2 regions of the Mycobacterium sp. NGS68 genome follow, and region 2 is predicted to be linked to the other one. Evidence: predicted binding sites of a transcription regulator. Region 2 holds the regulator's gene; the other holds the start of a gene.
The links. The regulator LexA, encoded in region 2, represses DNA repair genes until DNA is damaged. The targets are predictions, from matches to a motif close to CGAACANNTGTTCG.
Positions count from the first base shown of each region.

Region 1: the regulator LexA is predicted to act here: its motif matches at 1,468-1,481, upstream of ruvC (crossover junction endodeoxyribonuclease RuvC).

Region 1 covers NZ_JCALCE010000044.1:23,646-27,048, forward strand. The annotation lists gene AC5Y5V_RS28220 (DUF4247 domain-containing protein) at 1-254, opposite strand, end outside; gene AC5Y5V_RS28225 (DUF2617 family protein) at 251-751, opposite strand; gene AC5Y5V_RS28230 (DUF4178 domain-containing protein) at 761-1,378, opposite strand; gene ruvC (crossover junction endodeoxyribonuclease RuvC) at 1,502-2,056, shown strand; gene ruvA (Holliday junction branch migration protein RuvA) at 2,053-2,643, shown strand; gene ruvB (Holliday junction branch migration DNA helicase RuvB) at 2,640-3,403, shown strand, end outside.
Region 2 covers NZ_JCALCE010000012.1:105,656-109,058, forward strand. The annotation lists gene AC5Y5V_RS15415 (sunset domain-containing protein) at 1-1,414, shown strand, start outside; gene lexA (transcriptional repressor LexA) at 1,424-2,092, opposite strand; gene AC5Y5V_RS15425 (LysM peptidoglycan-binding domain-containing protein) at 2,388-2,885, shown strand; gene nrdR (transcriptional regulator NrdR) at 2,977-3,403, shown strand, end outside.

The DNA.
Region 1 (3,403 bases), on a different contig from region 2:
TAACGCAGGTAGTGGGTGTCGCCGTTGTTCGCACGCGTCTCGGGGGCCAGGTAACGGACCAGCGTGCTGGCGACCTGCGCGGGCGATCCGGTGCAGACGTAGCGGGTGGCGTTCGCGTCGCGGGCGTATTCGTGGTAGTGCGACGCGATGTAGGTGCCGATGTTGCGCTGCGACAACACAATTCCGAAGACCAGCGACACGGTGGCGGCGACGGCCAGGCCTGCGGCGATCAGCAGCAGGCGATTGCGGCTCATGGCTGCCATCGGCTGGCGGTACGGACGACGGTGCCGCCGGCCGGGCTTGGGTAGAGATGCCAGGTCTGCCAGCGCCAACCGGCGCCGTCGGGCTCGGCGGCCAGCGCGGTCAGGGCGGCCTCGTCGCCGGGGAAAACGCCGCCGAGCCAACCGGTTTCGGCCGCGCAGCGTTGGCGCAGGTCGGCGGCCAGTCGGCGGAACGTCGGCTCGTCGTGCATGTCGGTGCCGGACCGCAGGGTGTAGCCGGGGGCGCCGGTCTGTTCGGGCAGGCTGCCGTCGCTGCCGGTGCACGAAACCTGTTCGGAGAACAGGGGTTCCGGCTGGCCGATCACCACCACATGCGACGCGCCGAGGACCCCGAGCAGCAGGGCGCGGCCGCCGTCGGGATGATCCAGTCGGTGGCTGGCCAACGGCCGCGGCGCGGGGGCGTTGAGCGCGAGGCTGAGCCTGTCCCCGCGTACGTCCGCCGGAGCCACGGCGAGCTGATGGAGCGGCACCGGCGGCCCCTATCCCGCGGGCGGGGGTGCGGGGTACACGGTGAGCTCGCCGGTCAGCACCGACCTGCCCGTGGATACCTCCCACGGCATGCCGGGTGCCCAGCGCTCGAAGGACAGCAGGGCGGTCTCGTCGGCGTTGGCGTAATCCACGAAGTCCATCTCACCGCCGGCCGGCAGGCCCGTCGTGCCTTCGGTGGTGTAGCCGGCGCGACCGTGCTCGATCTCGCGGAACGTCACGCCGTCGACCACGTGCTCGCCGCCGGGCTGCAGCGTGGACAGGTCCTTGCGGGTGACCCACATTGCCAGCTCGAGCCGCCCGTCGTCGTCCTCGACGCTCAGCCACAGGGGCTGGTCGCCGCCCTCGATTAGGTGCTCCCACCACACGAACGGGCCCTGGCGGTAGGTGACCGACCCGCGCACCACGTAGTCGATGCCGCCGTGGCTGACGATCGCACCGGGCCCGAGTTGCCGCGGCCCGAATTGCGGAGCGAAAAGCGAGGCATTGAACGCCAGCGGGTCCTGGTGGGGGCCGGCCTTGGGCGTCTTGGGCTTTTTGAGAGCGTAGATCAGAACCAGAATCGATACGATGAACAGCGCCACCGCGATCACGATCAGCTGTGGTCCCACTCAATGCCCTCTCGTCGTGGGCATAACGTAACAGCAGCGATCGGTGGCGTGTCCCTACCCAGAGTTGTCGGTCCCGGCGGCTAGGCTCTCGAACAGTTGTTCGTACTAGTTGGGGAGCATGCGATGCGCGTGATGGGCGTCGATCCCGGGCTGACGCGGTGCGGGTTGTCCGTCGTCGAAAGCGGCCGCGGGCGCCATGTCGTCGCGCTGGATGTCGACGTGGTGCGCACGCCGTCGGACGTGCCGCTGGCCAAGCGGCTGCTGGCCATCAGCGACGCCGTCGAACACTGGCTGGATACGCACTGTCCCGACGTGCTGGCCGTCGAGCGGGTGTTTTCGCAGCACAACGTGTCGACGGTGATGGGCACCGCGCAGGCCGGCGGCGTGATCGCCCTGGCGGCGGCCAAGCGCGGCATCGACGTGCACTTCCACACGCCCAGCGAGGTCAAGGCCGCGGTCACCGGCAACGGCTCGGCCGACAAGGCGCAGGTCACCGCGATGGTCACCAAAATCCTTGCGCTGCAGGCCAAGCCGACGCCGGCCGACGCGGCGGACGCGCTGGCCCTGGCCATCTGCCACTGCTGGCGGGCGCCGATGCTGGCCCGGATGGCCGAGGCCGAGGCGCTGGCCGCGCGCCAGCGGCACGCCTACCTGACCAAGCTGAAGGCCGCCCGATGATCGCCTCGGTGCGCGGCGAGGTGCTCGAGGTGGCGCTCGACCATGTGGTGATCGAGGCCGGCGGCGTGGGCTACCGGGTGAATGCGACGCCGTCGACGCTGGCGACGCTGCGGCAGGGGACCGAGGCGCGGCTGGTCACGGCGATGATCGTGCGGGAGGACTCGCAGACGCTGTACGGGTTCGGCGACCGCGAGACCCGCGACCTGTTCCTGACGCTGCTGTCCGTCACCGGCGTCGGCCCCCGGCTCGCCATGGCGACGCTGGCGGTGCACGACGTGACGGCACTGCGGCAGGCGCTGGGCGACGGCGACGTCGCCGCGCTGACCCGGGTGCCCGGCATCGGCAAGCGCGGCGCCGAGCGCATGGTGGTGGAGTTGCGCGACAAGGTCGGGGTGGTGACGGGCGGGGCGGCGCCGCTGGTCAACGGCAATGCCGTGCGCAGCCCGGTGGTGGAAGCCCTGGTCGGGCTGGGTTTTGCGGCCAAACAGGCCGAGGAGGCCACCGACAAGGTGCTGGCGTCGGATCATGACGCCTCGACGTCGAGCGCGCTGCGCGCAGCCCTGTCAATGCTGGGCAAGTCGCGATGATGGACCCCGACGAGCGCGAGGTCAGCCCGGCGCTGACCGTCGGCGAGGGCGACATCGACGGCAGCCTGCGGCCCCGCTCGCTGCGGGAGTTCATCGGCCAGCCGCGCGTGCGCGAACAGCTGCAGCTGGTCATCGAGGGCGCCAAGAACCGCGGCGGCACACCGGATCACATCCTGCTGTCCGGTCCGCCGGGGCTGGGCAAGACGTCGCTGGCGATGATCATCGCCGCCGAGCTGGGCTCGTCGTTGCGGGTGACGTCGGGGCCCGCGCTCGAGCGCGCCGGGGACCTGGCCGCGATGCTGTCCAACCTCGTCGAGCACGACGTGCTGTTCATCGACGAGATCCACCGCATCGCCCGGCCCGCCGAGGAGATGCTCTACCTCGCGATGGAGGACTTCCGCGTCGACGTCGTCGTCGGCAAGGGGCCCGGCGCCACGTCGATTCCGCTCGAGGTCGCGCCGTTCACGCTGGTCGGCGCCACCACCCGGTCCGGCGCTTTGACGGGCCCGCTGCGCGACCGGTTCGGGTTCACCGCGCACATGGACTTCTACGAGCCCGCCGAACTGGAGCGGGTGCTGGCCCGCTCCGCCGGAATCCTGGGCATCGAGCTGGGTGCGGAGGCCGGCGCGGAGATCGCGCGGCGCTCCCGCGGGACGCCGCGGATCGCCAACCGGCTACTGCGCCGGGTCCGCGACTACGCCGAGGTGCGCGCCGACGGCGTGATCACCCGCGATGTCGCCAAGTCCGCGCTGGCCGTTTA
Region 2 (3,403 bases):
GGAGAAGCCGGTCATCTTCTGGACACCCGACCACGGTGCGTTCGTCGTGCGGGGGGCAATGAAGGCCGCCTGGGACAAGCTCAAGGGCCCCACCGGCAAGCTCGGCGCGCCGATCGGCGACCAGACCGTCGACGGTGATGTGATCTCGCAGAAGTTCACCGGCGGAAAGATCTCGTGGAACCGCGCCAAGAACACGTTCAGCACCGATCCGGCCAACCTTGCGCCTTTGCTGTCGGGCCTGCAGGTATCCGGTCAGAACCAGCCGAGCGGCTCGGCGATGCCCGCGCAGGCCAAGAAGTTCGCCTGGCACTGGTGGTACTTGCTGGCGGCCATCCCGCTGCTGGTGCTGCTGGTCCTGGTGGTGCTGGTGCTGACCGGATGGCGACGGCGCCGCGCCGGCCATGACGCCACCGGCTACGCCTATGAGGCCCCCGCCTACGAGCCTGACCACGAGCTAGACCACGCCGAGCATGGCTACGATGCCGCGGCCGCCGAACCGTGGGCTCACGATGACGCCGAATTCGACACCCACCAGCGCCCCCTTTCCGACGTGCATCCGTCGGAGCATCCGGACGGTGAAACCACCCGGATCAGCTGGCCGCGCAGCGCCGCGACCGCGGTGGTGCCGGAGGACGACGTGCCCTCCGAAGGACACGACCCTGACGACGAAGACGACTTTGCTGCCCTCGGTTTCGACGAGGAATTCGACGCCGAAGACGAAGACCCCGACGACGTGGACACCGACTCCATCCCGGTGCTGACGCATCCCGGCTTTGCGGGCCCCGACGAGGACACCGGCATCCCCGACGACCCGGCCGACGACGTCTTCACCGAGGCCCCACCGGAAGCCGGCTACTCCGACGACGTCTTTACCGAGGCGCCGCCCGACGCCCGCTATGCCGACGACCTGTTCGCCGAGGACGTGTTCGCTGACGACGTGGCGGCCGAGGACGTGGCGGCGGAAGCCGAGTTCCTCGAAGTCTCCGAGGTCTCCGGAGTCTCTGAGGTGCCCGAGATGTCCGCAATTCCCGAGTCGTTCGAGGCCCCCGAGTTCAGGGACGCCCCGGAAGCCGCGCCCAAGGCCGGCCGGCACGCGGCGATCGACAGCGAGCCCGGCGAGGACGACGACGGGGCGGAGATCACGGACATCATCCCCGCCGCGGGTCCGGCCGCCGCTGCGGAACGGGTCGGCGCCCCGCCGGTCGCGCTCGGCCAGGCGCAGCCCGCGCGCCCGACCATCCACCTGCCGTTGGACGACCCGTATCAGGCGCCCGACGGCTACCCCATCAAAGCCAGCGCGCGCTTCGGCCTGTATTACACGCCCAGCAGCGCGCTCTACGAGGACACTCTTCCCGAAATCTGGCTTGCCAGTGAGGAAGTCGCCGAAGCCAACGGCTTCATCAAGGCCGACTGAGGCTCCCGGCTATATCTTGCGGATCACCGTCACGACCTTGCCCAGGATGGTCGCATCGTTGCCGGGGATGGGATCGAACGCCGGGTTGTGCGGCATCAGCCACACCTGACCGCCCGCGCGCTTGAACGTCTTGACGGTGGCCTCGCCGTCGATCATGGCCGCGACGATGTCGCCGTTGTCGGCGACGTGCTGCTGACGCACCACGACCCAGTCGCCGTCGCAGATCGCGGCCTCGACCATCGAATCGCCCACGACCTTGAGCAGGAAGAGCGTGCCCTCGCCGACCAGCTCGCGTGGCAGCGGAAAGACGTCCTCGACGGCTTCCTCGGCGAGGATCGGACCGCCCGCCGCGATGCGTCCGAGCACGGGGACAAAGGTGGGCTCGGGCAAGGCGTCCGACCCGGCCACGTCGGTGACGGGCGGTGACGCGGCGCCGGCGACGTCGTCCGCGCTGCGGACATCGACCGCCCGCGGGCGGTTCGGGTCACGCCGCAGATAGCCCTTGCGCTCCAGGGTGCGCAGCTGGTGCGCCACGGAGGACGTCGACGTCAGGCCGACGGCGTCCCCGATCTCCCGGATGCTTGGGGGATAACCGCGGGTGGTTACCGAGGCGCGGATGACATTGAGGATGGTGCGCTGCCGTTCGGTGAGCCCCGAAGTGTCGTTGCTGTCGCTCATGCCACTGAATGTAGCCGTACCCGCCGACAGAATCAAACATGTGTTCGACGGGTGTGTCGCGGCGGCCCTCAGCCGCGATATCCGCCCGCAAGCTGCTGAATAACATGTGTGTAACTCTCGTCGAGTTCGGGTATCCGGGGCTCCATGACAGGAATCGAGACCGACGAACTTGTCGGTGGGGTGATCTAGCGTTTTGCTCGTGCGACACGCTTCGCTCAAATGTTCGGGTATCGAACACACGGGCGACTACAGTGTCGAACACACGAGCGAGAACCAGTCGACCGGAGGAACGCACATGACAATCATCTACACAGTCTCGCCGCGTACCGGCAGCCGCAGTGGCTATGACGGCCCGGGTAGCCTCGGCGCCCCCGTTCGGGGCCCCCGCTACGCGCCCGCCCGGTCCACCCGGCCCGGCCCGTCCCGGCCGGCAGGCGCGCCGAGCAGCTACCGCGGTACCGGTGTCCGGACGTCCGTCGCGTCGCACCGCCGTCGCCCGGTCCCGTTCGCGACGACGCTGGGCCTGGCGCTGCTGGCCGGGATGATCACCCTGTGGCTGGGCCTGGTCGGCCATTTCGGGCAGCTGGCCAACGGCGGTGATACGGCCGCCACGCACGTACCGGACCGGCTGGCCGTGGTCCGGGTCGAGCCCGGCGAGTCCCTTCAGGACCTGGCGGCGCGGGTGGCCCCCGACGCGCCGGTCCGTCAGGTCGCCGACCGCATCCGCGAGTTGAACGACCTCGGTTCTCCGTCATTGGTCGCGGGCCAGACCCTGATCGCACCGGTCGGCTAGGCGGTACCGAGTATTCGCCCTGCGGGGGAGCGCACAGGTACTCTCGGAGTCGTCTGCGGTACCCGGATGTCAGGACGGCAAAGGAGCGGCGATGCACTGTCCGTTCTGCCGGCATCCGGACTCGCGTGTGATCGATTCGCGGGAAACCGATGAGGGCCAAGCGATTAGGCGTCGCCGGTCGTGCCCCGAGTGCGGGCGGCGATTTACCACGGTCGAGACCGCGGTGCTCGCCGTCGTGAAGCGCAGCGGCGTCACTGAGCCCTTTAGCAGGGAGAAGGTGATCAGTGGCGTCCGCCGGGCCTGCCAGGGGCGTCAGGTGGACGACGACGCGCTGAATCTGCTGGCCCAGCAGGTGGAAGACACCGTGCGGGCGGCTGGATCGCCGGAGATCGCGAGCCACGAGGTCGGTTTGGCGATCCTTGGACCGTTGCGCGAACTCGACGAGGTCGCCTACCTGAGATTCGCGTCGGTATACCGGTCCTTTTCGTCCGCCGACGACTTCGAACGCGAGATCGAGG